One region of the Listeria farberi genome, then DNA from elsewhere that is predicted to be linked to it. Evidence: riboswitches for the same ligand, from Rfam matches in the RefSeq annotation. Region 1 holds a riboswitch; each other region holds the start of a gene.
The links. Region 1 has a riboswitch for S-adenosylmethionine ahead of HCB38_RS10505 (ABC transporter substrate-binding protein). Riboswitches for the same ligand answer to the same signal wherever they lie in the genome.
Positions count from the first base shown of each region.

Region 2: it holds a riboswitch for S-adenosylmethionine, as region 1 does, so the genes downstream of both, HCB38_RS00340 (MetQ/NlpA family ABC transporter substrate-binding protein) here and HCB38_RS10505 (ABC transporter substrate-binding protein) in region 1, are expected to answer to the same signal.
Region 3: it holds a riboswitch for S-adenosylmethionine, as region 1 does, so the genes downstream of both, HCB38_RS01955 (O-acetylhomoserine aminocarboxypropyltransferase/cysteine synthase family protein) here and HCB38_RS10505 (ABC transporter substrate-binding protein) in region 1, are expected to answer to the same signal.

Region 1 is NZ_JAARZL010000003.1:234,386-243,474, forward strand. Features, by position in the region: gene HCB38_RS10480 (bifunctional metallophosphatase/5'-nucleotidase) at 1-2,130, opposite strand, end outside; gene HCB38_RS10485 (EAL domain-containing protein) at 2,317-3,066, shown strand; gene HCB38_RS10490 (IMP dehydrogenase) at 3,134-4,642, opposite strand; gene HCB38_RS10495 ((4Fe-4S)-binding protein) at 4,810-5,043, shown strand; gene HCB38_RS10500 (GNAT family N-acetyltransferase) at 5,055-5,333, shown strand; SAM riboswitch class I at 5,472-5,574, shown strand; gene HCB38_RS10505 (ABC transporter substrate-binding protein) at 5,661-7,235, shown strand; gene HCB38_RS10510 (ABC transporter permease) at 7,337-8,287, shown strand; gene HCB38_RS10515 (ABC transporter permease) at 8,298-9,089, shown strand, end outside.
Region 2 is NZ_JAARZL010000001.1:62,834-73,191, forward strand. Features, by position in the region: gene nrdD (anaerobic ribonucleoside-triphosphate reductase) at 175-2,325, shown strand; gene nrdG (anaerobic ribonucleoside-triphosphate reductase activating protein) at 2,318-2,869, shown strand; gene HCB38_RS00315 (acyltransferase family protein) at 3,005-3,982, shown strand; gene HCB38_RS00320 (cyclic nucleotide-binding domain-containing protein) at 4,041-4,709, opposite strand; gene HCB38_RS00325 (carbon-nitrogen family hydrolase) at 4,863-5,642, opposite strand; gene HCB38_RS00330 (methionine ABC transporter permease) at 5,734-6,396, opposite strand; gene HCB38_RS00335 (methionine ABC transporter ATP-binding protein) at 6,393-7,409, opposite strand; gene HCB38_RS00340 (MetQ/NlpA family ABC transporter substrate-binding protein) at 7,424-8,245, opposite strand; SAM riboswitch class I at 8,355-8,472, opposite strand; gene HCB38_RS00345 (pyridoxal phosphate-dependent aminotransferase) at 8,625-9,818, shown strand; gene yycF (response regulator YycF) at 10,014-10,358, shown strand, end outside.
Region 3 is NZ_JAARZL010000001.1:395,272-405,629, forward strand. Features, by position in the region: gene HCB38_RS01920 (cryptochrome/photolyase family protein) at 1-1,365, shown strand, start outside; gene HCB38_RS01925 (DUF2177 family protein) at 1,503-1,916, shown strand; gene HCB38_RS01930 (DAK2 domain-containing protein) at 1,919-3,685, shown strand; gene HCB38_RS01935 (DUF1295 domain-containing protein) at 3,685-4,455, shown strand; gene HCB38_RS01940 (DUF1269 domain-containing protein) at 4,582-5,124, shown strand; gene HCB38_RS01945 (formate/nitrite transporter family protein) at 5,348-6,148, shown strand; gene metX (homoserine O-acetyltransferase MetX) at 6,189-7,295, opposite strand; gene HCB38_RS01955 (O-acetylhomoserine aminocarboxypropyltransferase/cysteine synthase family protein) at 7,312-8,589, opposite strand; SAM riboswitch class I at 8,698-8,798, opposite strand; gene HCB38_RS01960 (HdeD family acid-resistance protein) at 9,037-9,564, shown strand; gene HCB38_RS01965 (LPXTG cell wall anchor domain-containing protein) at 9,607-10,358, opposite strand, start outside.

The DNA of each region.
Region 1 (9,089 bases):
ATTTCCGTTGCCATTGTCCGTTCCACCATTACCGTTTCCATTATCTGGAGGGGTAGTTGAAGCTGCTTCTTGAACAGTTGCTTGGAAAGTGGTGCTGTAGCCGTTTGTGTCAGTGATTGTTGTTGTTACTTGGTCACCCTTTTTGAGGTTTAAAGAAGTAACATCTACGGAAAACTTACCGTTTGCGTCAGCTGTTGCGTTAGGTCCGGCAGCGAGTGCCATTTTTGCATTAGCAGTTGCTTTTTGAACGGAGACAGTTGCGCCAGGCAAAGTAGTTCCAGTTAGATTTTTATCTTTTTCAGCTAATTTATTGATTTTTGTTGCATCTTTGATTGCTTTGATAGCTGCGTCTTCGGTTTCTTTGTCGATTTCAGCTTGGGATTTGTAGACTTTACGACCTTCTTTTTGAGCTGTAATGACTTTTCCAGCAGCTTTTTGGTCTTTGATGTAGTTGATGAATGTTTCAGTGTCTGGGTCGATTGCAGTTACTAGGTTTGCTTTTTTAAAGGCTGAGAATCCATCGCCACCGCCAAATAGGAAGTCATTGATTACGACTTTGTATTTTTGGTCAGCTTTTAAAGGAGTTCCATCTTCTGTTGTAACACTTGCCACTTTATACGCGTGATCTAAATCATCTGTATCAGTGAAAGTATATTTTAATCCAGAAATTTGTAGGAAATAAGTTTGGTTGCTTAAATATTGTTGGTTTAGAGCTTCCAAAATATCAGCGCCAGTCATTTCCACTACTTGCAAAATGTTACCAAATGGTTGAACAGCTTGAGCCGCACCCCATGTGATTTCGTTTTGGCCATTTGCAAGACGAGTAGTAAGATCAGAACGGATTCCGCCATTGTTAGTCATAGCAAAATCGACATCGGCGCCGGCTTTATTTGCCATGTAACGTTGTGCATCCGTAATCATGTTACCGAGCTCGGATTCTTTATCATCAATTGCTTTGTTATCTGGATTTGTATCACGAGAAATAACGTCTTTATTTGCTAGTCCGATAGTTTCGTTGATAACACCTTCAATGCGGCTTTTCGCATCTTCGGTTACAGTGGTAATATCGGCATTTGGTGTGACGCTTCTCGTGTTGTATGTAATTTTAGCGTCAGGTGGTGTAACGAAATCGCCGGTTGTTTTATCAAGTTCGCCAGTTACATCTGAAAAAGCTTTACCATTGTTGTAACTTTGAACAATACGAGTTTTTCCAACTAATCCGTTTGTGTATTGGTGATTGTGCCCTGCAAGGACTAAATCGACCGAGTTATTTGGGTCTAATTCATTTGCTTTGGTAATCATATTAGCAGCTTCCCCGGCTACATCTTGTTTTGTTCCAGTGTTTGGGTTTCCGGTGGAAAGTGCTGGAACGTGGGATAAAACAACGATTGCGTTAACGCCTTGATTTCTTAGTTCAGCAGAGTATTTAACGATTGTTTCTGCTTCATCAAGGAAATCGTAGTCTTTAATATGATTTGCAAGAACTAAATTAGGAATTTCTGTTGTAACGATACCGATGAAGCCAACTTTGACACCATCAATTTCTTTTACATAATATGGTAAAAAGCCTTCTGCGACTGTGTTTGTTCCTTTGTTGACCACGTTAGCTGCGACGATTTTCATGTCACTTTTAACGCGTGGATAAGCTTCTACGATTGGTCCGAATTTGTTTGTAGAAACTCCGTCCAAAATTCGTTTGTATTCAGGTAATCCTTCATCAAACTCATGGTTACCTAATGTGCCGACTTCGAAATTCATTTTTTGGAGAACTTTCATCGTTGGCTCGTCTTGAAGTAAACCTGATACTGCTGGACTTGCGCCGACCATGTCGCCTGCTTGAACACGGATAGCATTGTCAGTTGTTGCTCCAGGATTTGCCTGTAAAAATGAGTTAGTGGCATTATCCAAATTGGTAGCTAAGTAATCTGCTCCGCCAATTGGTGAGCCCGATGCATCTTTAGAGGCTGTTTCAAGCGCTCCGTGGAAATCGTTTATTCCCAAAATCTGGATAGGAACTGTATCTGCTGCTGCTTGTGCTGTTGTCCCGGTGAATGGTGCTGTAAGTCCGATTGTGAGCCCTGCTACGAGTAAAACATGTGTAGTTTTCTTGAAAAATTTGTTCACTTTCACACTCTCCCTTTTTTCGCCAGTGGCAATTTGTAAGCGCTAACTCATGGGTGTCTAGCTATAATTGTAGCAAAGAGGAATCACCCTAGCAATAGGAAATATGGATTTTGTGTAAATGTAGTGATAATATTTGGCTATATTTTCATTTCGACGGAAAAAAGGGTAAACTAGAGAAAAAGGAGGGTTAAGATGGATATCTCGAGTACGGAAATATGGGATGCGATTAGGAGAAATAGTTACTTGCTGTATTATCAACCAAAAGTAGACGCGAAAACAAATAAAATTATCGGTTTTGAAGGTTTGATTCGACTAAAAACTGCGACGACTATTCTAGCTCCAATTGATTTCTTTGATGATATTGTCCTTTTAAATGCAACGCGGGAAATGCAAGATTTTGTCGCTGAAACAGCGATAAAACAAATTAACCAGTTAGGTGGACGCTTTTCAATTTCGATTAATATTCCGGCGCATTATGTAGCGAGCAGTACGTATATGACTTTTTTACATGATTATGTGAAAGAAAATTTAAAGTATCCGGAATGCCTAGAAATAGAGATTATCGAACGGGGTGAAATAACGGAACTTGCTATCGCGGATAAAAACTTACGAAAAATAAAAAACCTTGGTGTCAAAGTGAGTATGGATGATTTTGGAAAAGGTTATAGTTCGCTTGCGTATTTGCGCAGCTTGCCGATTGATATTGTGAAAACAGATATGTCATTTATCGCGCTTTTAAAAACAGATCGAAAACAGCAAATTATTATTCGCGCGATCGTCAATTTGTGCCATGATTTAGGCGGAAAAGTGGTTACAGAAGGTGTGGAAGATATGGAACAAGTGGAAAAATTAAAGGAAATGAAAGTAGACTATTTTCAAGGTTATTATTTTAGTCGACCATTACCGATGGAAGATATTAAAGAAAAATATTCTTTTGTGTAGAAGAGTATATAAATAAAAAATTGGTTGGTGTGAGAATGGTAATTTACCAAATTCACACCAACCAATTTTATTTGATTAAATTGTTTGAAGCATCTTTTACAACAACGTCATGTGCGCCGCCTTCTACGATAGAAGTAGAAGATACAAGGGTGATTTTTGCTTTTTGCTGTAATTCTGGGATATTAAGCGCACCGCAATTACACATGGTAGAACGGACTTTACTAAGGCTGATTGCGACATTGTCTTTCAATGATCCAGCGTAAGGAACATAAGAATCTACGCCTTCTTCAAAAGATAATTTCTTGTCGCCGCCAAGGTCATAACGTTGCCAGTTACGCGCGCGGTTAGCCCCTTCGCCCCAATATTCTTTCATATATGTGCCGTTTAAATTCACTTTATTAGTAGGGCTTTCGTCAAAACGGGAGAAGTAACGACCAAGCATGATGAAGTCAGCTCCCATTGCGAGTGCTAGCGTCATATGGTAGTCATAAACAATTCCGCCATCAGAACAAATCGGGATGTAAACACCTGTTTCTTCAAAATATTCATCGCGGGCTTTAGCAACATCAATTAGCGCAGTTGCCTGTCCGCGACCAATGCCTTTTTGTTCGCGCGTAATACAGATTGAACCACCACCCACACCAACTTTGACAAAATCTGCGCCAGCATCAGCAAGATAACGGAAACCATCACGATCAACGACATTTCCTGCACCAATTTTAACCGTATCCCCGTATTTACCGCGAACGTAGTCAAGTGTGCGTTTTTGCCACTCGGAGTAACCTTCAGAGGAATCAATACACAGAATATCTGCTCCTGCTTCTACTAATGCGGGAACGCGTTCTTCGTAGTCGCGCGTATTAATACCAGCCCCAACAACGTAACGTTTCGAGGAATCAAGCAGTTCTAATTTATTTTCTTTATTAGAGTCATAGTCTTTACGAAACACCATGTGAACCAAGTGTTCGTTATCGTCTACAAGTGGCAGGGCATTTAATTTGTTGTCCCAAATAATGTTGTTAGCTTCTTTTAAAGTGGTCGATTTTTTAGCAGTAACTAGTTTTTCAAAAGGCGTCATGAAATCTGCTACTTTTTCATCAGGACTCATGCGCGTTACGCGGTAGTCGCGACTTGTCACGATACCTAGTAATTTACCGTGCGCTGTGCCATCTTCTGTAACTGCAACTGTGGAATGACCAGTTTTTTCTTTTAAATCAAGAATATCTTGGAGGGTTTTATCTGGGCTAATATTAGAATCACTAATAACGAATCCAGCCTTATGATTTTTCACGCGGGAAACCATGGCTGCTTCACTTTCGATGGACTGGGAGCCGAAGATGAATGATACGCCACCTTCTGTAGCAAGAGCAATACCCATATTATCGTCAGAAACAGCTTGCATAATTGCGGAAACAAGCGGAATGTTCATTGTGATTGCAGATTCTTCACCCTTTTTAAACTTTACGATTGGTGTTTTTAAGCTAACATTAGTTGGAACACATTCAGCGGATGAGTAGCCTGGAACAAGTAAAAATTCACTAAATGTGCGGGACGGTTCTTCAAAATAAAATGCCATTATTTCCACTCCTTCTTCTATTTTTAAATGAATTTATAAAATATCTTTATTATTTCAATATCTGGTTAGAAAGTCAATGATTGGAAGTGCTTTTTCATAACGTTTTCTTTTAATAGATGAGTGGAATATAATAATGATAGGTAAACTTTCGCGAAGGAGGTAATCAGATGGATGAAGAAACATTATTAGAACAAGGCTATCGTAAGTATCGCGGGGCGGACATAGATATTTATTTTAATACAAATGTTTGCGCGCATTCAGGTAATTGTGTAAAGGGTAATGCAGAACTTTTTAATTTAGATAGAAAGCCTTGGATTGTGCCAGATAATGTATCAAAAGAAGAGGCAAAGCGTGTGATTCATACTTGCCCTAGTGGAGCGCTTCAATATATAGAGAAATAGGAGGATATCAAATGCAATATAAAAATGGTGAAAATAGAATTTATGCGGTAAATGATGAAGGAGTAGAAGTTGGCGAAGTGACTTTTGTTCCAACTGGGGAAGATATGTTTATTATTGACCACACAGGTGTAGATGATGCTGCACGTGGCCAAGGGATAGCGCAAGAACTTGTGAAACATGCTGTCGAAAAAGCGAAAATAGAAGGAAAGAAAATTATTCCGCTTTGCCCGTTTGCTAAAGCTGAGTTTTCCAAGAAGCCAGAATATCAAGTAGTACAAGCTTCAAAATAAGAAGAGTAGACTAGGTTTTATTCCTAGTCTATTTTTATGAATTAATTTTTAAAAATCCAGTTTTCTCTTCTTGACATCTGGTTCTTTTCAGTGTATCTTTAATTCACAGTAAACTTATAGGAATAATAGTATTACGTTTTCTTATCAAGAGTGGTGGAGGGAATCGGCCCAGTGAAACCCGGCAGCGGAGCGCAAGTTCTATGCTAATTCCGATCAGAAGTAATATTCTGGCAGATAAGTAGTAGCTTTTAATGAGGCGCTTCGATTCTGACCAAAAAACAGAAGAAGCGTTATTTTTTAGCGCTTAAAGAGGGGAGTTTTTGTTAGATGAAGAAATTTTTATTAGTAGCGGTTATCTCGGTTTTTGCCTTGGTGTTAACGGCTTGCGGTGGTTCTGGCGCTAGTTCAGACAAAGCAAACGGTTCAGGCAAAGCGAAAGACGGCGGCTCTCTAATTATCGGCGTTACAGGAGATCCAGAAGTTATCAATCCTAACTATGCTTCTGACCGAGTAACATTAACGATTCAACAAGCTGTATACGCACCGCTATTTTGGGAAGTTGACGGGAAACCGGCACTTGCAAAAAGCTTAGATATTTCAGATGACAACTTAACTTACACTGTGAAACTAAAAGATGGTTTAACTTGGCATGACGGTAAGCCTTTAACTGCAGACGATGTAGTATTTACTGTAAATTCTATTTTAGACACAAAACAAAACAGCCCGAACCGCGGCAACTTTGTTTTTGATGATAAACCTGTAAAAGTAGAAGCAGTAGACGACACAACGGTGAAATTCACTTTACCAACTGTTGCTCCAGCCTTTGAAAATACAATTAAAACGTTCTTCCCAATTCCAAAACACATTTTTGAAGGGGTAGAAAACATCGAGAAAAGTGATAAAAACAAAAATCCAATCGGCTCAGGTCCGTACAAATTTGTTGAATACAAAACGGGCGAATATGTTTCCCTAGAACGATTCAACGACTACTTTGACGGTAAACCAAAATTGGATAAAGTTACTTTCCGTATCACAAAAGATCAAAACGCAGCTAATTTAGCCTTGCAAAATGGCGAAATTAACTTAAAATCCATTCAACCTTCCGATAGAAAAAAAGTAGAAAAAGCGAGCGCGGTAAACATTATCACTTACCCGGAAAATCGCTTAAGCTATGCGACATTCAACGAAAACCAACCAGCGCTTAAATCAAAAGAACTTCGCCAAGCCCTTTCTTATGCGCTTGACCGTGAAGAAATCATTGATGCAGCATACGGTTCAGATGAATACGCAAAACCAGCTTCCTCGTTCCTAACAGAAAATACGAAATACTTCACGGATAAAGTAGAAACATACGACCAAGACATTGCCAAAGCGAAAAAATTAGTAAAAGAAAGTGGTTTTGATACAAGTCAAAAACTAACTGTTTACTATTTAAACAACAGTAAATCACAAGAAAGTATCGCGCTTTACCTGCAACAACAATACAAAGAAATCGGCGTGACACTTGACTTGAAACCAACAGATCCAAATGCACTAAGCAACATCACACTTGACCGCAAAAACGCAGACTACTCTATCGCACTAAATGGCTATATCATGGGGAACGATCCTGATGCATATAAATCTCTATTTAAAAGCGATGAGCCATACAACTACGCTAACTATCACAACAAAGATCTGGATGCACTTTGGGAAAAAGGTGCTGTAACTGCGGACGATAAAGAACGTCAAGAAATCTATGAAAAAATCCAAAACACCATTGCTGATGATGCTGTAATTTATCCAATTTCTTATGATAATGCAGTGCTAGCTCTTGATAGCCGTTACGGTGGCCAAAAAGCTGCAACACCACAACCAGTAACAATGTTCCGTGATCTTTCTAAACTATATTTAACGGAATAATAATTAAAAATCATTCGTAAAAAATCTGGCCTGCCATGCTTGTTTTTGGCAGGTTCAGGTTTTTACTTGTCATTTTTAGTGTTTTAGATAGGAGATAAATTATGCTAAAAACAATCATAAAACGCGTATTGCAAATTATTCCGATGCTATTTATTATCTCGATTATTTCGTTTGCACTTATAAAATTAGCGCCCGGGGATCCCGTGAACTCTTTTGTTACGCCTGATATGAATCCTGACGATGTAGAGCGGATTAGACAGAGCTTAGGGCTGGATCAACCGATTTATGTACAATATTTTATTTGGCTTGGAAACTTGTTGCAAGGGAATCTTGGTTATTCGATTGTGAACAGCCAACCAGTTTTGCAACAAATTTTAGAGAGAATTCCGGCGACACTTGGTTTGGTGGGAACTTCGCTTGTTCTGACGCTATTATTATCGATTCCACTTGGTTTAGTTGCGGCGAATTATGAAAATACGTGGATTGATAAACTGTTAAACGGGATTTCATATATTGGGATTTCGATTCCGATTTTTTGGTTTGGGATGATTTTAATAGATGTATTTTCGATTCAATTAGGGTGGCTGCCAAGTCTAGGGATGCGAACGATTGGGGTTGACTCTTTTTGGGATATGGCGGAACATGCGATTTTGCCAGTTATAACGCTGACTTTCCAAGGGTGCGCGGCATATTATCGCTACGTCCGTTCGAATACGATTAACCAATTAAAAGAAGAATATGTTTTATTTGGTTATGCGAAAGGTCTATCCAAAGTGCAAATTATGGGGCATCATGTCTTGAAAAATTCCTTGCTACCAGTTATAACACTACTTGGGATGTCACTTCCGCAAGTCATTACAGGCGCTTTTATTACCGAAAGTATTTTTTCATGGCCGGGAATGGGCTCGCTTGGAATTAATGCGATTTTCCAACTAGATTATCCGGTTATTATGGCGATTACGCTATTTTCAGCGCTGTTATTAATTATCGGAAACTTGTTGGCCGATTTAGCTTATATGATTGTCGATCCGCGGATTAGGGAAATGGGGTGAGGAATTCATGATGCGATTAGATTTTTCGAAAAAAACAATGCAGGATTTCGAGCGGGATGCAGAAGTTGTTCACGCAACACGAGAGCGGAGTTTTTGGCGTTTTATGCTGGCTGACCGCCGCGCTGTTTTTGCGACGAGTGTGCTGATACTTATTACGGTGGCTTGTATTTTCGCGTTCCTTTCGCCTTATGACCCTAATGCTCTTTCCGTTCAGGACAAACTGATGCCGCCAAATTCGTCGCATTGGTTTGGGACGGATGACCATGGTCGGGATTACTTGACGCGCGTCTTGTACGGCGGCCGGGTCTCGCTACTTGTTGGCGTGTTTGCGATGATGATTGCCGTTGTCGTTGGAACACTCGCGGGGACCGTTAGTGGCTACTTTGGTGGCTTCATTGACAATATGGTGATGCGTTTTCTAGATATTTTCATGTCAATTCCGTCATTTTTCCTACTAATGATTTTAAATGCGTACTTAAAACCAGGAATTTCAAACATTATCATCATTATCGGATTGCTTTCTTGGATGGAAGTGGCGCGGATAGTCCGAGCAGAAACCCTGACACTAAAAGAACGTGAATTTATTTTGTACTCCAAGTCTTCGGGTGGCGGATTTTTCCACATTATGTTCAAGCATATTATTCCAAACGCGATGCCATCCATCGTCGTTGCAGCTTCATTAAACGTCGCTACAGCGATTTTAACCGAGTCGGCACTAAGTTTCCTTGGCCTCGGCGTTCAACAACCTAACGCTTCGTGGGGCAGCATGCTGAACAATGCGCAAGGCTACGTCGGCGAAGCA
Region 2 (10,358 bases), on a different contig from region 1:
AGCAAAAAAATAAAAAGAAGTAAAGGGACAAAAGACCTTTTATGTGAAGGATTTTTCAAAGCATTTAATTCTTTAGTCCCAATTCCAAAAAATCCTCAGATATCATTACAAAAAAACTTTATCTTGTGGTATATTATTAAAGCAGACACAATATATAGTTAGTGAGGGATTATCATGTACGTGGAACAACTTAATGAACAAATGGTAATAAAAAGGGATGGCCGGAAAGCAAACTTTGATTTAATTAAAATTCGTAATGCCATTGAAGCATCTATGAAAGCAATTAATTTAGAGAATGAAACTTTTTTAGAAGAGATTTTGCTTGAGGTTGTAAGTGAATTACCTAACAAGACAGATATGACCATCGATGAAATCCAGCAATGCGTCGAAAATACTTTAATGAAATCGACGTATCCTGATGTAGCAAGGGCTTACATAGAGTATCGTCACGACCGGGATCACGAGCGCGAAAACATCACAGATATGCACAAAAGCGTCGAAAAATTACTACAAAAAGACAAAACAGTAGTGAACGAAAATGCAAATAAAGATGCGACTGTTTTCAATACACAACGCGATTTGACAGCAGGAGCCGTAGCAAAAAGTTACGCATTAAAATACATGCTACCAAAACACGTATCCAACGCTCATTTAAAAGGGGAAATCCACTTTCACGATTTAGACTACAGCCCATACCATGCGATGACTAACTGTTGTCTAATTGATATTGAAGGAATGCTTTCAAAAGGATTTACGATTGGTAATGCCAACGTAGAAAGCCCGAAATCTATCCAAACAGCTACAGCACAAATTGCTCAAATAATCGCAAACGTAGCAAGTTCACAGTATGGTGGCTGTTCTGTTGACCGAATTGATGAAGTTTTATCCGTTTACGCGCGTTTGAACTTTGAAAAACACAAAAAAGATGCGGCTGAATGGGTCGTTCCAGAAAAGCAAGAAGATTATGCAGCGGAAAAAACACGTAAAGATATTTACGATGCCATGCAAAGCTTAGAATATGAAATCAATACATTATATACAAGTAACGGCCAAACACCATTCGTCACACTAGGCTTCGGTCTTGGTGAAGATTGGTTTGCTCGTGAAATTCAAAAAGCAATCTTAAAAGTTCGGATTGGCGGGGTTGGTAAAGATAAACATACTGCCATTTTTCCGAAATTAGTATTTTCGATTCGTCGTGGAACTAATTTAAATGCAGAAGATCCGAACTATGACATCAAACAATTGGCACTGGAATGTTCTTCAAAACGGATGTATCCAGATGTACTTAACTACGATTCACTCGTTCGTTTAACAGGAGATTTCAAAGTACCAATGGGTTGCCGTTCATTTTTACCAGCTTGGAAGAACGAAAACGGAGAACATGTTAACGCGGGAAGAAACAACCTGGGTGTTGTAACACTTAATATTCCGCGTATCGCTATCCAAAGTGGTGGGGATAAAGAACGTTTCTGGGAAATTTTCCACGAACGTATGAAAACAGTCAAAGATGCACTGCTTTTCCGTTTAAACCGTGTCCGTCAAGCTCGACCAGAAAACGCACCGATTCTTTATAAATATGGAGCTTTCGGCAAACGACTACAAGACGGCGAAAATGTAGATCAACTTTTCAATAAAGAACGCTCTACTATTTCTATCGGCTATATTGGTCTTTACGAAGCTGCGACTGTATTTTACGGCGGCGAATGGGAAGGCGACAAAGAAGCAAAAAACTTCACGCTCGACATCGTGAAAGAACTAAAAGCCTATGCTGACAATTGGAAGGACAAATATGGCTACTGGTTCAGCGTATATTCGACTCCAAGTGAAAGCTTAACTGACCGTTTCAACCGTTTAGACAAAGAAAAGTATGGTGTAATTAAAGACATTACTGATAAAGACTACTACCAAAATTCTTTCCATTACGATGTTCGTAAAAAAATCACACCTTTTGAAAAAATTGATTTTGAAAAAGATTATCCAGAATTTTGCTCTGGCGGATTCATTCATTATTGTGAATATCCAAAAATGGTTCACAACACAAAAGCACTTGAGGCAGTATGGGATTACTCCTATGATCGTGTGGCTTACCTTGGTACAAATACGCCAATCGATAAATGTTACGAATGTGATTTCGAAGGTGAATTTGTTCCTACAGAAGAAGGCTTTAAATGCCCAAGCTGTGGCAACACCGACCCTGAAAAAGCAGATGTTGTAAAACGTACTTGTGGCTATCTAGGTAATCCAATGAAACGTCCAATGGTTCATGGACGTCACGTAGAAATTAGCAATCGTGTGAAACATATGGAGAACTTAGGTGAATAATCCGAAACCGTGCGAATGGAAGTCGAATGAATTATCCAGAGGGTATATCGCCGACTATAAAGCATTTAACTTTGTCGACGGGGAGGGCGTCCGGTGCAGTCTATATGTATCTGGATGTCCTTTCCACTGCGAAGGCTGCTACAACAAGGCTGCGCAATCATTTAAATACGGCAAACCGTACACCAAAGAATTAGAAGACGATATTCTAAAAGACATCGGGCATGAGAGCGTCCAAGGTCTGACATTACTTGGCGGGGAACCATTTTTGAATACTGCCACGTGCCTATCTGTCGTGAAACGAATTCGCGCGACATATGGGAAAACGAAAGACATTTGGTCATGGACAGGTTACACTTGGGATGAAATGATGCAAGAAACAACCGACAAACTCGAACTTCTATCCTTAATAGATGTTCTTGTAGATGGCCGCTTTGAACAAAAGCTATTCGATCCAAACTTAGCATTCCGCGGTTCCAGCAACCAACGAATTATCGATGTACAAAAATCGCTTGCTGCTGATGAAGTGGTGTTATATGAATTGTGAAAAAAAGAAGTTCTTTGGATAATAAAGAACTTCTTTTTAGACTTTAGATAAGTAAGCAGAGGTAATGTTAATTTTAAGTTGACAAGAATACTAATTTCATACATAGTTTTATTATAAATTCATCGAGGTGATCTATTGAAAGAAAGAGAGTATGATTATCAACTATCAAACATAAAAGGTATTTTGATATTTCTAGTGATATTCGGCCATTTTTTGTTAGTAATGGGACCTAAAGAAGTAGCAGTAATTGACGTTATTTATTCATTTCATATGCCAGCTTTTATTTTTATTAATGGGATATTTAGTCAAAACATTACCTGGAAGAAAATAGGTAAGTTGTTAGGGTTATTTATTATGTTCCAGCCACTTTTTTTACTATTAGGACTCTTGACGGGGTACTACAAAAATATAGACTTAAAAATGTTAATTACCCCAGCTTTTCATTTATGGTATTTGTTAGCGCTGGCAGTATGGATGCTGTTCGCCATGTATGCAAATAAACGAGGCAAATATGCGGTAGATGTATTACTGATTGTTTTAGTTTTACTCGTTGTTGCAATTACAAATAGATACTTTTATGGGACACAATTTTTAACAATTACAAGAATTCTTAGCTTTTTCCCATATTTTATTGCTGGTTTCTATCTGGACAGAAGTGGTTTTAACAAATTACGTATATTTTTGAAAAAGTATAAGTACATATGTGGCATAATTACTTTGGTATTAGTTATAGCCTTATATAATCTGTTTTCTACACAACCAGATGAGTTTCTTAATTTATTTTACGGATTTCTAAATAAAACGACATTTAGCGTCACTGCAGTAGGTTATATAGTGAATGTTATGGCGTCATTTTTCTTAGCCTTTTTATGGATTTTCTTATTAATTGCTATTATCCCAACTAAAAGAACGATAATGGACATCGTTGGCAGTGATACCTTATTACCCTACATTTTACATCCAATCATCTTTTATTTAATGATGACGCAAAGACCCTTTTTTATGGAGCAAACAATGACATTTCAGTTAATATTCACTATATTAATTACGATAGCAATATATGGAATTTTCACGATAATGTTAAAGAAAAAAACGTTGAAACGATTAAAATAATTAAGGGATAATATCTATAGCGAAACAAAAATCCGCCTATTTCCAGGGCGGATTTTTGTTATATATCTTGTCTTAATTTTGAATAGTCATGCAGCTCTTTATTCTTAATGACCCACTCTTTATTATTTTTCCATATTTCCCCGTGGTCTTTTAAAAGCGCTAATTGTTTGTAAAAGCTGCTTTTTGAAAGATTACTGTAAGCGGCTATAATACTTGTTCGCATTTCTTTTGGTAAGATTACACTGTCTTTTTCATAAGGAATTCCATGAAGTTTCCCGATATTGACAAAAGAAAGTTCTAGCTTATTAGAAGAACTTGTTTCAGCGAAAAGACTTTTGAAGAAAGCATGTCGAGCCAAATCGCGCATTATGAAAAATTGGAACCCAAAGTTCTCAGGAAACATAGAGAGAAAATATTCTAAATCCTTAAATGTGTATTTATAAATAGTACAAGTTGATATAGTTTTAAATAAAAAGTCATCTACGTTTCCCTGGAATAAACTATAATAATTGATAAAAGAGCCTTTTCCAAGAACAGTATAAATGCTAGATGATTCTGGGTTCATAGAAATCGAAACAAATCCGTCGATAATTAAATAGACATGACTATTTCTTTGAGATGCAGTATCGACTAATTCAGTATGTTTTGGAACTTTTAACTTTTCGTAGTTAATGTTGCCTTCATGAGATAATCGAACAAATTCTTTGTAGTTAAATAGTGTATCCATTATTAGTATCCCCTTTACTCTTTTGTTAACTATAATATATAATATCAAAATTAACAAAAATTAATCCATAAATTACCTCGTTAGTGAAGGGGATTTGAAGATTTAATGAGAAATTGTAAAAAATAGCTAATTTGACTCGTAAATTATATTATTTTAGTATAATTCAGGACGACGGTCGGTAAAAACAGGAATGATCCCTCTCGTTTCGGCAACTAAATTCAAGTCGATTTCAGTATAAATATTGCCTTCTTCTTCGCCACCATGAACAATAACATTTCCAAGTGGATCAATAACAAGCGAGTGCCCGTTAAAATGATTATTTGGATCATCACCAACCCTGTTGACAGCAACAACAAAAGCTTGGTTTTCAATTGCACGAGCGATAAGTAGTTGTTCCCATTGGTTAATGCGCTCAGCTGGCCACTGTGCAGAAACAAAAATAACTTCTGAGCCTTCTGAAGTATGTTTACGAATCCATTCCGGAAATCTAATATCATAACAAATGAACCCTGCGCAAGAAATACCATCTAGTCGAAAAAGATTTTTATCATTTCCAGCTTCTAAGTATAAGTGTTCATTCATAAGTTGGAATAAGTGTACCTTTTTATATGAAGAAAGTAGTCCGCCATATTTATCAAAAGCGTACATCGTGTTCGAAAACTTGCTTCCTTCTGAAATAGAAACCGAGCCACCAATAATAGCAATTTGGTTTTTTTCAGAAAGCGTTGCTAAAAATTCTTTTGTTCTCTGCCCATTTAAATCAGCAACCCCAGCTAATTCATTTAAAGCATAACCTGTATTCCACATTTCTGGTAAAACGGCTATATCGGCCCCATTTTCAGCAGCTTCGACAATCGCTTTTTCAATCCTTGCATAGTTTGCATCCGGATATTTAAAAACTACATCGGTCTGACATAATGCCAACTTCCACATGTTCTTCGCTCCCTTTTTCTTTTAAAAATAATATAAGCTTGGTGGCCGAGTCCATACCGGAACACTACGCACCAAGCTCTTAGTAGTAAAATTAATCTTTTTTAAGACGTCTAGATAAGAAATTTCCGAATGATTGTAGTGCCTGTACCATGATAATTAAAATAATAATCGTTGTGTACATGACAGTCGGTTCAAAACGCTGGAAACCATATTGGTATGCAATTGTTCCAAGGCCACCAGCACCAACAAGTCCAGCCATTGCTGTCGCGCCGATTAGTCCAATCGTAGCAATAGTCAAACCGAGAACGATACCAGACCGAGCTTCGCGAATAACCACACTCCAAATAATTCTCGGAGTAGAAATCCCCATAGCTTGGTAAGCTTCCACAACCCCGCGGTCCACTTCCAAAAGGGCAGACTCCATCAAACGAGCAATATAAGGTGCCGTAAATACAACAAGTGGCATAATAACTCCTTGAATCCCAATAGTAGTCCCAACAACAAACCTTGTTACAGGAATCATTAAGAATAACAAGATAATAAACGGTAACGAGCGTAAAATATTAATAACCCAGTTTAAAATGCTATAGGTAACCAGGTTTTCTGATTGACCACCTTTACGTGTTAATGTTAAAAATACGCCAAGTGGTAAACCAATCGCAAGCGAGATCACGAGTGTAATCCCGGTCATCGTCAGCGTTTCTAGAAATCCTTGCCAAAGTATCGGGCCCCATTCTTCAAAAAACAAACTCATAGTAACTCGACCTCCTCAACAACGACTCCAGATTCTTTCAAATAAGAAATAGCTTTACTATACTCGGCTTCGTCCCCTTTTAAATGAACGAGCAGTTTTCCAAGTGTTCCATTTTTCAAATGATCAATTCCGCCAGCTAAAATGCTTGGAAGAACGTCGAATTTGCGCGATACAAGAGCGAGAGCAGGTTCATCCGCTTCGTCTCCAATAAAATGAAGGGAAACCAATTTCCCAGTCGCAATATATTTTTCAAGCAAATCTTGCGGGATATCAAAACTAGCTTCCGACCCAACAAAGCGCTTGGTTGTCGCGTGTTTTGCTTTCGTGAAAATATCAAGAACGGTACCTTGCTCCACTAAATGACCATTTTCCATCACAGCAACCCGGTCACAAATACGTTGAATGACATCAAGTTCATGTGTAATTAAGAAAATCGTAATGCCGAGTTCCGCATTAATTTTAAGTAACAGTTGCAAAATTGCTTCTGTTGTTTCCGGGTCCAAGGCGCTTGTTGCTTCATCGCTTAAGAGAATTTCTGGTTCATGCGCTAGAGCACGAGCAATTGCCACACGTTGCTTTTGACCGCCAGAAAGTTGGCTTGGATAATTGTTCCGTTTATCCTCTAAGCCAACTATCGACAAGTATTTATTTACGCGAGTCTCGATTTCGTCTTTTGGAACGCCTTCTAATTTTAACGGTTTGGCAATGTTATCATAGACAGTTGCGGTTTTTAGTAAATTGTATCCTTGGAAAATCATACCAATTTTCCGACGAGCGACACGAAGTTCTTTACTTGAGAGGGTAGATAAGTTCTTCCCATCAATGACAACTTGGCCCGCATCTGGACGTTCAAGCAAGTTGATGCAACGAACGAGCGTACTTTTACCGGCGCCGCTATAACCAACAACACCGAAAATTTCTCCTTTTTCGACTGTAATAGAAACATTTTTAACGGCTTCTACGGTTTTTCCATTTACGTTAAATGTCTTTGAAACTTGATGTAATTCGATCAAAATAAAACAACTCCCTAGAATGCAGGTACTACAGACCCATTAAATTCTTTTTCAATAAATGCTTTTACTTCATCTGAATGGTAATATTTTTCTAATGTTTTTACGACCTCATCATCTTTATTGGCACTACGAACGACGAAAACATTTGGATATGGATTGTCTTTTGTAGGTTCGTGATAAATAGCATCTTTATTAATAGAAAGTCCAGCCCCCATTGCAAAGTTAGTGTTGATAGCTGCGGCTGCAACCTCATCTAATTGTGCAGGGATTTGAGAAGCTTCAAGTTCAACGATTTCAAGGTCAAGCGGGTTTTCAGCAATATCTTTTTTTGTTGCTTTTTCTTCCACGCCATCTTTTAATTTAATAATGCCAGCATCTTCAAATAGTTTTAAACCACGGTATTCGTTACTTGGATCATTTGGAACGGCAATTTTGTCGCCTTTTTTAAGGTTTTTTAAGTCTTTAATATCGTTAGAGTAAATACCCATTGGGAAAGCTACTGTTTTAAAAGCAACATCTAATTTGTAGCCTTTATCTTTCTTTTGTTGTTCTAAAAATGGAATTGTTTGGTAGTTATTCGCATCCAAATCACCATCATTTAAAGCTGTATTTGGCGTGTTATAATCATCAAATGTTTTGATTTTGATTTCAAGACCGTCTTTTTTCGCTAATTTTTGAACTTCTTCAGCAATTTGTTGGTGAGGTCCTGCAGTTGTTCCGATTGTAATTTTTTCTGTGCTTAAGGCCTTGTCGTCACTTCCTCCTCCACATGCCGCTAATCCTAAAATAAGGCTTGATGCAAGTAAAATTCCTAACCCCTTTGTTAATTTTTTCATCTTTTTTTCCTCCCCAGTATGTTGATTATTTATCCAGATTTATTCATGAAAGCAATAAAAAACTTCTCTATTTAGAATAGAGAAGTGGAAAGTCGAACATATCCAGCTCCTCTTATCTACCAAAACGAAAAAATGTTTTGCTGGAATTAGCACCTTCACTTTACGCTTAAATAAAGTTAGGTTGCCGGGCTTCATCGGGCCAGTCCCTCTGCCGCTCTCGATAAGAGAAAATATTTTAGAAAAACCTGTTAGTTAAAAATATACGCATATTACCCTAATTTGTCAATGCTTTTTTAAGTTTTAAAAAAATCATACTGGACAAATACTTCAGAAAACTTTACTATTTTAATCAATGAAACTTGAAAAGGACGGGTGTAAAATGAAAATTTCCAAACGCTTGCAAAATTTACCAGATCAGTTTTTCTCTAGCCTTGTAGAAAAAGTTGGAAAAAAGGTGGCAGAAGGTCATGACGTGATTAATCTAGGTCAAGGAAATCCAGACCAGCCAACACCCAAACATATTGTGGAAGCACTGAAAACAGCTTCAGAAAATCCAATGAACCACAAATATTCGTTGTTTCGTGGAAAACAGGAGCTTAAACAAGCTGCGGCCGATTTTTATGCGCGTGAATATAATGTAACTGTTGATCCAAATACAGAAGTAGCCATATTATTTGGAACGAAAACAGGCCTTGTTGAACTGCCAATGTGTTTAATGGATCCAGGTGACGTAATGCTTTTACCGGACCCAGGCTACCCAGATTATTTATCAGGAGCAGTTTTAGGAGAAGTTCAATTCGAAACAATGCCACTTATTGCTGAAAATAATTTTTTACCTGATTTTAGTGAAATTCCTGAAGATGTTGCGAAAAAAGCAGAGTTGATGTATTTAAATTATCCGAACAACCCCACTGGCGCGGTTGCTACAACTCGCTTTTTTGAAGAAACAGTTGCTTTCGCTAAAGAAAACAATATCACGATTGCACATGATTTTGCTTATGGCGGTATTGGTTTTGATGGGAAGAAGCCGATTAGTTTTTTAGAAACTCCAGGGGCAAAAGAGGTTGGAATCGAACTTTATACGCTTTCGAAAACATATAATATGGCTGGCTGGCGCGTAGGATTTGCTGTCGGGAATAAAGACGTTGTCGAAGCAATCAACCTCATTCAAGATCATATGTATGTAAGTTTATTCCCAGGTATTCAAGATGCTGCAATTGAAGCTCTTACAGGCGATCAAACTTGTGTACAAGAATTAAATGCTCGTTATGAAAGCCGTAGAAATGCATTTATAGCTGCTTGTGATAAAATTGGTTGGGAAGCAATTGCTCCAGCGGGCTCTTTTTTTGCATGGATGCCCGTGCCAAAAGAGTTTACAAGTAGTGAATTCGCGGATTATTTATTAAATGAAGTTAGTGTAGCTGTTGCTGACGGAAGTGGTTTCGGGACTTTCGGTGAGGGGTATGTACGCGTTGGACTTTTAATGGATGAAAAACGATTAGAAGAGGCAGTGGCGCGAATTTCCAAGCTACATTTATTTGATAAAGTGGCGCAAAACCAAGAGATTATGTGATTTTAAGAGAAAATAGCTTGTAATAATTCAGATAATTAATGGTATGTGTTATAATTGATTAGTAAGTCTATTCGTAGCATGTTGTTAATGAAGACAGGCCGGAATCTAAAGTATTTAGTGAGTTTTTGCATTAAATAAAAAATATCTGTCCCGGTTAAAGCCGGCGAAATCCAGGAATGAGAGGACTGTAAAAAAATGGCAGAAAAGAAAATTCTTGTAGTAGATGACGAAAAACCGATTGCGGATATAGTTAAGTTTAATCTAAATAAAGAAGGCTTTGATGTATATTGCGCCTATGATGGCGATGAAGCGTTAGAACTTGTAGAAGAAGTTCAGCCAGATTTGATTTTACTGGACATTATGCTTCCAGGTCGTGATGGTATTGAGGTGTGTCGTGAAGTACGTAAGAAGTATGATATGCCAATAATTATGGTAACTGCAAAAGATTCCGAAATTGATAAAGTGATTGGACTTGAACTTGGTGCCGATGATTATGTTACAAAACCATTTAGTAACCGCGAATTAATCGCTCGTGTGAAA
Region 3 (10,358 bases), on a different contig from region 1:
AATGATAATAAAGCTCTTTATCATGCCTGTAAAGAAGAAGATTTAATTTTGTTATTTCAAGTAAATCCAGAGCAATTTATCAAAGGGAGCCCTAGTCACCAAGCATTTTTCGCGAGTGTAGCCCATTTTAAACAAGAACTAAATAAAAACACCCATTTGCAAATCATGTTTGGCGATCCAATCGAGCTCTTAAAACAATTAAAAGAAAAAATACCAACTTGGGATAAAGTTTTCTTCAACCGCGATGAAACAGGCTACGGAGCAAGTCGAGATGAGGCAGCTCAAGCATTCTTTGCTGATAAGGAAATCACAGTTCACAGCTATCACGATAGTTACCTTCATTCAGCCGAAGAAGTGAAAAAATCCGCTACAGAATACTACAAAATTTTCACTCCTTACTACAAAAAATGGCGCGAAGAAATAAAAGAAATACCTTTAAAAGTCGCTTTAAAACCAGAAAATATTAGGAAAGAAAGCCTATTTCCAAAATATGAGGAACAGTTTAGAGAATTGATTCAAGATTTACCAGCCTTTGATTCCGGTGAAAAAGCAGCAAATACGAGACTTGCAAACTTTGTAAAAGAAGACTTAGCAAACTATGATAAAGCAAGAGACGTCCCAGCACTTGATAAAACGAGTCATTTATCACGCTATTTACGAACGGGAGAGATTTCGATTCGTACAGTTTGGCAGGCGCTTCAAAAAGAAGAAGCTACAGAAGGACGAGCAACATTCGAAAAAGAACTGTGCTGGCGGGACTTTTATAATATGATTTATGTTTCTTTCCCAAAGCAAAAAAATGAGCCTATTCAAGAAAATTATCGTTTTATTGAATGGGAAAATAATCGCGAATTTTTTAAGAAGTGGCAAGACGGGCAAACCGGTTTTCCGCTTGTCGATGCTGCGATGCGCCAATTAAAAGAAACCGGCTGGATGCATAATCGCCTAAGAATGATTACGGCTTCCTTTTTAACGAAGGATTTACTGATTGATTGGCGCTTTGGCGAAAAGTATTTTCAACAGATGCTAATTGATTACGACCCAGCGAGCAATATTGGTGGTTGGCAGTGGGCGGCTTCGACTGGAACAGATGCAGTGCCGTACTTTAGAATTTTTAATCCAACAACTCAATCGGAAAAATTTGATCCAGATGGTACATTTATCCGGAAATATGTAAAGGAATTACGGGATTTGCCTGCTAAATTTATTCATCAGCCAGAAAAAATGTCTGAAACAGAGCAAAAAGAGCATGGTTTGATTTTAGGAAAAGATTATCCGTTCCCGATTATTGACCATAAAGAGCGACGAAAATTAGCGATTGCGCGATACGAGTTTAGCAAGGAGCATTCTAGGGGAAATATATAGATAATGAATCAATCATTGCGTTAAATGATTGATTTTTTTATGGCTGAAAGTAAGAAGAGTGGGTCTTGAGCAATCTTTTAGGAGTAAGAACCTAGGTATGTTAAAATTCACTTATCAAGTGATAAGGGGGAGTCGAAATGGCGCAATTTTTAAAGCTATTTGTAACAAGTGCTGTAGTTTTCTTAGTTTTCGATCTTTTTTGGTTACTCGTAGTTTCTAAGAAAATGTATCAGCAGTTTATTGGGGAGTTAATGGGGGATGTAAGGCTTGCTCCAGCAGTAATTTTTTATTTTATTTATGTTGTTGGGGTTACTTTTTTCGTATTAATGCCTGGAACGGAGAAAGGTAGCTTAGGTTACACGATTTTAGCCGGAGCATTATTTGGTTTAGTTTGTTATGCTACGTACGATTTGACGAACCTAGCAACATTAAAAGATTGGCCAATTACGATGACAATTATTGATCTTATTTGGGGAACAGCTGTGACGACTGTGACTTCCGTAATTGTTTACTTCATTAATCTACATTTCTTCTCGGGAGTAGGTTCCTAATGATGGAGTCTGAAAGCAAACGTCTATTACAAAGCATGTTGAACGGGGCAGCTGAAGTAATTAGTAAAAAAGATGAGCTAAATCGAATTAATATTTTTCCCGTAGCAGATGGTGATACAGGAAGTAACTTAGCTTCATTAATGCAAGCGATTATTGATCATGTTTCCCCACGAGAATACTCCACGAAAGAACTACTTGAAGAAGTGGCCAGCGCGGCACTAATAGGAGCCCGTGGAAATTCTGGGATGATTTTTGCGCAATATTTAAATGCCGTTGCGGAAAGTTATCATCATTTCGAATCTACTTTTGACGGATTAGTTCTAGCATTTCAAAAAGCGGTTTATAAAGCTTACGATGCCCTGTTAGATCCAAAAGAAGGTACTATTTTATCGGTAATGAAGGCTTGGTCTGAGGCGCTTGCTGGGACATATGAACAAGAACGTTCTTTTCAACAATCGCTGTTAAATGCGCAAAAAGTTGCGGAACAAGCATTAATTAATACCGAATTTCAAATGGCTATTTTACGAAAGAACCGGTTAGTCGATTCGGGGGCGAAAGGTTTTTATTACTTCATTGCCGGGCTGACCAATGCTTATTGTGGGGAAACAGTTTCTACGCCAAATAATTATGTGGAGCAAGAAATATCGAAAGAACACAGCCATTTTGAGACAAGTGAACCAATTTATCGATATTGTTCTGAATTTATTATTAAAGAAGCGACTATCTCCCATCAAACATTACGAGAAGTCCTTGCGCCAAAAGGAGATTCCTTGGTAATTGCAGGGAATGAAAAACAAACAAAAATACACATTCATACAAATGAACCACAAGAAATAGTAAGTTTACTATCAGAATTCGGAAAAATGACCTATCAAAAAGTAGACGATATGCGGCTTCAATATGATGTAACGAGAAATCCACGAGCAAAAATTGCGATTGTAACTGATTCGATTGCTGACTTACCTAAAGATTTCTTATTAGAACATCAAGTGCACGTTTTGCCGATGAATATTTTAGCTGGGGAGGAAAATTTCCTCGATAAATTAACAGTTGGACCAACTTTGATACAACAAAAACTAACACAGCAATATAAAATGAGCACAGCGCAACCTACCATTCGAACAGTTGACGCATTATTATCGTTCTTAGAAAATAAGTATCAACATGTACTGGTTATTGCAGTTTCAGCTAAATTAAGCGGGACGTATCAACTAATCAAGCAACGAATTAAAGCGCGCGATTTGTCGTCAGAATGGATTCGCGTTATTGATTCCAAATTGAATTCCGTTGCTCAAGGGCTTCTAGTAAAGCAGGCAGTGGGATTAGTGGAAACTGGAAAGTCTTTTGATGAAGTTACTTATAAAATCGAACAGTTAACTACTCAGATATTTATTTACGTTGCAGTGGCAGATTTATCGCCAATGGTGGAATCTGGTCGGATACCGCGAATTTTAGGCAGGTTGGCACAGAAACTTTCATTATATCCAATTGTTAGTCTGGACAGGAACGGTGAAGGGAAATTAATAGGTGTGTCATTTAGTCAAAAACAAAGTATGAAAAAAATCATTAGAAAAGTTGCAAAATTACGACTGAAAGAGCTTGCTATTACGCATGTTTCTTCAGAACGTGACGCGAAACTTTGGCAGAAAGAACTTGAGGCGAAAATAGGAGGAAGCAGCTATTTAGTGGATAGTTCAGCTGCAATTGCCATCAGTGCCGGACTTTCTAGTGTCGCGGTCGCAGGGATTAAAAAGGAGGAAACAATATGATGTATTGGATAGTAGCACTCGCTTTACTTGTCTATTTTGTACTTTGGTTTATCATTTCAAAAATAAAAGGTAAATATTCACTAGTAGATATTGCTTGGGGTGGGGGATTTGTTGTTGTTGCTTGGACCGGGTTTTTAACTACTTTTAGTGTAACGATGCAAAGTTTGACGATTCTTATTTTAGTTACTTTATGGGGCGTACGTTTATTTTGGCATTTAGCGCGTAGAAATTGGAATAAGCCAGAAGATTATCGCTACGTTAATATGCGCAAACGCTGGGGAACGACATTGGTTAATTTAAAAGCATTTTTAAATGTTTTCGTTTTGCAAGGTATTCTCTTATTTATTATCGCTTTACCAATCACACATAGTTTTGCCAATGAATCAGCGGAATTTACTTGGTGGCAAATTGCAGGAATCGTAATATGGGTTATTGGTTTTGTGTTTGAAGTTGGTGGTGACCTTCAGTTAGAAAACTTTAAAAAGAACCCAGCTAATAAAGGAAAACTACTAACGACAGGTTTTTGGTCTGTTACAAGGCATCCTAATTATTTCGGTGAAGCTCTTAGTTGGTGGGGTGTATTTTTAGTCGCGTTAACACAAATAACAGATCTTTGGCTGATTACGAGTCCGATTGTTATCACCTTATTATTACTATTTGTTTCCGGTGTCCCACTACTTGAAAAAAAATATCGAGACCGCGGAGACTTTCAAGCTTATGCCAATAAAACCTCTAAATTCTTCCCATTTATTGGTAAAAAAGGTCTGTAAAAGTACTGATTTAAGTAGGAAGGTGCTATTAATTGCTATTTGCCGACTAGTGCGAGTAGAATAAGAGTTGGGTATGAAAAAACATGCCTAAATACAATGCTTTATGAGGCGAGAGGGGTACAACAGATGAAAAAAGAAAAAACAGTGTTAATTATGAATTTCGATGAAGAAAGTATTTCTTATCAAGCTTTCTCTGAAATGAAAAGATTGCACCAAGAACGCAAAATCATTGGTTATCAAATGGCGGTTGTAAAACATGAGCCAGGAAATAAACTTGTTGCACAAGATTTTCTTGATTTTACTGGTGCCGATAAAAATATGAAAGATAGCCTTATTGGTATGTTAATTGGTATTTTAGGCGGTCCATTCGGTATTTTAATTGGTTGGATGGTCGGAGCAATCGTTGGTTCTATGCAAGATGCTGGTGAAGTGAAAAACGCTCTATCCGTATTTGAAAGAACGCTAAAAACAATCCCAGAAGGTTCGACAGGCGTTATCCTAATTGCCACAGAGCAAGAATTAGCAAATGTAAACGATGTAGTAATGGATGAGTTACATGGTCGTGTGCAACGCATGGATGAAGCAATTGTAGCTCAAGAAATCAAAAGTGCTCAAGAAACAGAAGGAAAAGCAAAAGATTCAGCTAAAAAACATTGGTTTGGAAAATAAATCAGCTAAACGAGGACAGAGAAATCTGTTCTCTTTTTTTGGTTTTAATAATGATAAAACGGGGAAATTAACAACATAAAACTTCCAGATGAAAAAAAATTCAAGATGATAACGCTTAACTCATTTTTATTTTCTGAAAACTATTTGCATCAAATTAAAAACATGCTACAATAAACAAGTTGTGAATTTCACAAGAAAATTTTTTGTTTGGAGATGAAATAATTTGGATGTGGAAAGTAGTCCATTAATGCAGAAAATTGATTATAGTACGCGCAAAAAAATTGATTTAGTAAATAATAGTATTCTTCGTTATATCGTGCGCGCGATGTTAGCATGTTTATTCTTGACACTAGGGACTGCGGTCGCTGTAATGATTGGTGATAAAGTTGATCATTTTGCTCCAGGACTTGGTAAAATCACGTATGCGTTTATGTTTAGTTGGTCACTCGTGATGATTATTTATATGAATGCCGAGCTTGGTACTTCTAACATGATGTATATGACAACTGGTGTTTATCAAAAAATTGTTAAACCAGGAAAAGCGTTACAAATTTTGATTTTATGTATTGTTTGTAATTTATTGGGTGGAATTCTTGCAGGGTATTTAGTTTCTCTGACATCTGTCTTCCATAATTTGCCTGCGGATCATTTCTTATTTACTGCCGTTAGCGGTAAACTTGAAAAAGCGCCACTACAAATTTTTGTAGAAGGTATTTTCGCCAATATTGTTGTAAATACGGCTGTGCTTTGTACGCTCCGAATGAAAGATGATGCTGGTAAAGTCATTGCGATGATTTTCATTATTTTCATCTTTGCATTCTTAGGATTCGAGCACGTTATCGCCAACTTCTCATCATTCTCATTAGCATTTTTCGCTTCTGGTGGAACACTTGCTGCAATGACAGCGGGCAATGTGACCGTCAATTTGGTCCTTGCTTTACTTGGGAATTTTGTAGGTGGTGGCCTTGTTATCGGACTAGGCTATGCGTGGCTTAACCGAACGAAATCTATTTACAAAGACTAATAAAAAGGAGACCTCTGAAATTTTTAGAGGTCTCTTTTTTTTATATGCTTTTAACAGGTAAATTACTTAAAAATGACCGAATGAGCGGCTCAAACTTCGGTACTTCCTTTTCCACTAGAAATGCGTCATGACCGTATTCAGAGGCCACTTCATGATAAGTAACCGGCACATCCCATTCTTTTAAAAGCTCGTAACCACGACGTAAATCATGAATTCGGAAAAGCTGGTCGGTCGTAATGCCAATGAGCAAATACGGAATTTTAATTTTTGAAAAAGCGGGTAAATCATCTTTCGTGGGAGCCGTAACGTCAAATAAATCAATCGCTTTTGTTAAATATAGATAACTATTTGCGTCAAACCGCTCGACAAAAGTATCCCCTTGATATTGTAAATACGATTCAATTTGAAAGTGCTCTTTTGAGAAAGCAGCAGGAGAAGACTCGGCGACAGTGAAACGTTCAAACTGTTTAGAGAAAAGTTCGCTCGTCCGGTAAGTCATCATTCCAACCATTCTCGCAGTCGCAAGTCCGCCCTCAGGTTGACCAATATAGTTGCCGCCATTAAAATCGGGATCATTCAGAATCGCCATCCGCATAATTAAGTTATAGCCAATCGCATCAGGTCCGGCAGCGAGTGGGGAAGCGATGTTAATAATGCTATCTGTTATATCCGCATAATCAATCGCCCATTCTGTGGCTTGCATTCCACCCATTGATCCACCAATCACCGAAATAACCCGCGTAACTCCAAGTTGTTCCAAAAGTTCACGCTGCACTTTAATAATGTCTTTAATAGAAAACCCGGGAAATTGTAACCGGAATGGCTCACCTGTTTTTGGATTAATAGAGGAGGGGCCAGTCGTTCCACTACAGCCACCAAATACATTCGTACATACCAGAAAATATTTGTCTGTATCAATTGTTTTCCCTGGTCCAATATAATCATCCCACCAACCAGGAGCATCATCTTCAAAATGCTTCGCCGCGTGAGCTGTCCCAGTGAGCGCATGTTCTAACAAAATACAATTATCGCGTGATTCAGAAAGGGTCCCGTATGTTTCGTAGCCAACTAAAACAGGGCTTAACGTTTCTCCGTTTTCAAGTAGAAGAGGACTTTTTTGAAATAGTTCTTTTTGTTGTAAGGTCAATTCTCTTCACTTCCTCCTAAATTTGCTCTAGCGCTTTCGTTAAGTCTTGAATAATATCATCCGTATTCTCGATTCCAATAGAAAGACGAATGGACTCAGGTTTCACACCAGCTGTTAATTGTTGTTCTTCACTTAGTTGTTGATGAGTTGTGGATGCTGGATGAATAATAAGCGATTTTGCGTCACCAACATTGGCTAGATGCGAGAACAATTCTACAGATTCGATAACCTTTTTCCCAGCCGCGTAACCACCTTTAACACCAAATGTGAAAATGGAACCAGGGCCTTTTGGTAAATACTTTTGGGCTAACTCATGGTATTGATTGTCTGTTAAACCTGGATAATTCACCCAAGCTACTTTAGGGTGGTCATTTAAGAAATTAGCCACTTGTTTGGCATTTTTTACATGTTGTTTAAGACGTAAAGATAGCGTTTCTAGCCCTAAAATGAGTAGAAATGCATTAAAAGGAGAAAGCGCTGCACCAGTATCACGAAGGAGTGAGACGCGTAGTTTAGTAATGTAAGCCGCTGCGCCAACATCATTTGTATAAGACAAGCCGTTATAACTGTCGTCGGGTACAACTAGCTTTGGAAACTTACCATTTGTCCAATTAAATTTACCGGAATCAATGACCGCGCCACCAATTGCAACCCCGTGACCGCCGATAAATTTCGTTGCTGAGTAAACGACAATATCTGCGCCGAAATCAAACGGGCGATTTAAATAAGCGGTCGCGAATGTGTTATCAACGATGAGTGGAATATCGGATGCATGTGCAATTTCTGCTACTTTTTCGATATCGACAATATTTATATCAGGATTGCCAATTGTTTCAACAAAGACAGCTTTCGTATTATCTTTAATTGCTTTTTCAAAATTTTCAGGTTCGTTAGGGTCGACAAAAGTAACGTCAATTCCAAACGTTTTAAATGTATGCGAGAAAAGAGTGTGTGTTCCACCATAAAGTGTTGCAGCTGCAACGATATGATCTCCGGAACCAGCAATATTTAAAATAGAGTAAGTAATAGCAGCCATGCCAGAAGCCGTTGCAACCGCACCAATGCCACCTTCAAGTAAAGTTAATCGTTCTTCTAATACAGCTGTAGTAGGATTCATAATTCGTGTATAAATATTTCCAGTTTCCTGTAAACCAAATAAGGCTGCGGCATGTTCCGGACTATCAAATGTATATGATGTCGTTTGATAGATTGGCACGGCTCTAGAATGTGTATCTCCGTCTGGTGTGTGCCCGCCGTGTACTTGAATTGTTTCGAATTTATACTCATTACTCATAAAATCCACTCCTCTTTAATATGTATTTATCAGTAATTTCTATCAAAAAACCTCCCTAGCAGTATATAAGCCGCCAGAGAGGATAGAGTTTCCTAAACTTGGATTTCCGACTTATCTTTCAGAATATACTGCTGGAATTAGCACCGTGAAAATAAATTCCGGTTGCTAAGGCTTCAAAGGGCCAGTCCCTCCACCTTTCGTGATAAGAAAATACTATTAAATTAAGTTATATATTACGCTGGATGAAACAAATTGTCAACTAAGTATTTAAAAGTCCCAAAATAGTGCTTTTGTATGGAGTTTTTGTGACAAAGCTATTTTTAGGTTAATATTTAACGTTAAAAAGGTTTTAAAATCGTTTTTTTAGGCTATTATAGTTAAGACTAATTATATTTCATTAAAAGTGAGGTTGTATTAGAACAAATAAAGGGGAGTTGAAATAAAAAAATGAAGACATTTACACGAATTCTTGTTTTATTAGCAGGGATTGCAATGATTGTACTTGGGATTTGGTTTTTATTCCATCCAGGTATTTCATTATTAACCTCAACATTGATGATCGGATTCTTACTACTGATTTCAGGTATTTTCCACACTATCTCTTATTTTTCAGATAGAAAGTCGCAAAATGTTTCTGGTTGGGTGCTAGCTGACGGAATTTTATCAATCTTATTAGGTTTCTTGCTATTATTTAATGAATTTGATGGAACTTTAACGCTTGTATTGCTATTTGGTATGTGGGTGTTGTTTGCTGGTATTATGCGTACAATAGGCGCATTTACAGCTAAACAAAACAACGTACAAGGCTGGGGCTGGATATTAACTATTGGTATTATTGGTATCATTGTTGGCTTCATTGCTCTATTCAATCCAGTTGTTTCCGCAATTGGTATCGTACTTATTGTAGCGATTTTCTTCATCGTTCAAGGTATAGGCGCAATCGCAACATTTTTCTTTATGGGAAAAAATTATTAATAAAAAGTGAAACCAGTTTTAAACTGGTTTCACTTTTTTGTGCTATTTTTTTCGTAAAATAATTACTGAACTACTAATTAAGATAAAACCAAAAAGTGTGAATGGATTTGGATTCGCATCGCCAGTTTTTGGTATGATTTTTTGTGTGACATTACTATTCTTAGTATTACTATTTGTAGTATTACTATTTTTAGTATTTATCGTTTTTACTTCAAAGGGTGATTCATTTAGTTCTCTAATTTTTAACGTTTCTGGGTCATAAATATAGTATGTTTCTTCACTGTATTCTACTTCAGTACTGCTATATAAAACAAATATATCACCTGGTTGTAAGGGGGGTTCGAATGTAATGGTGAAGTTTCCTTTTTCATCTTCTATAGACCATCCAATCAAATTTCCGTCCTCATCTTCTGCAATTACACCTAAGTTAGGCATAGTAACTCCGTAAAGGATGGAAGGTGTACTTCTATTCAAATCAAGAGTAGGTGCTTTAAGTGTGGGTTTATCACTAACGATAACGTAGTAAGAATAAAACTCTGTTGTATTTCCTGATGGATCTGTTGCGATAACAACAAAGGCATGCATACCAAGTCGAGAATATGTTGGTTCATATCCAGGTTTAAAAGTTAAAGTAACTTTACCCGAGTTATCAGTAGCTGTTACAAATGTAGAGGGCGTTATAGTTTCTCCTTTGATAATAAACGGATAGTCGTCTGGATTAACACTAATCTTTGGTGGTTCTTGATCTAGAACTTTGTAAGTAACTATTAATTCAATAGTTTTTCCATCTTTAG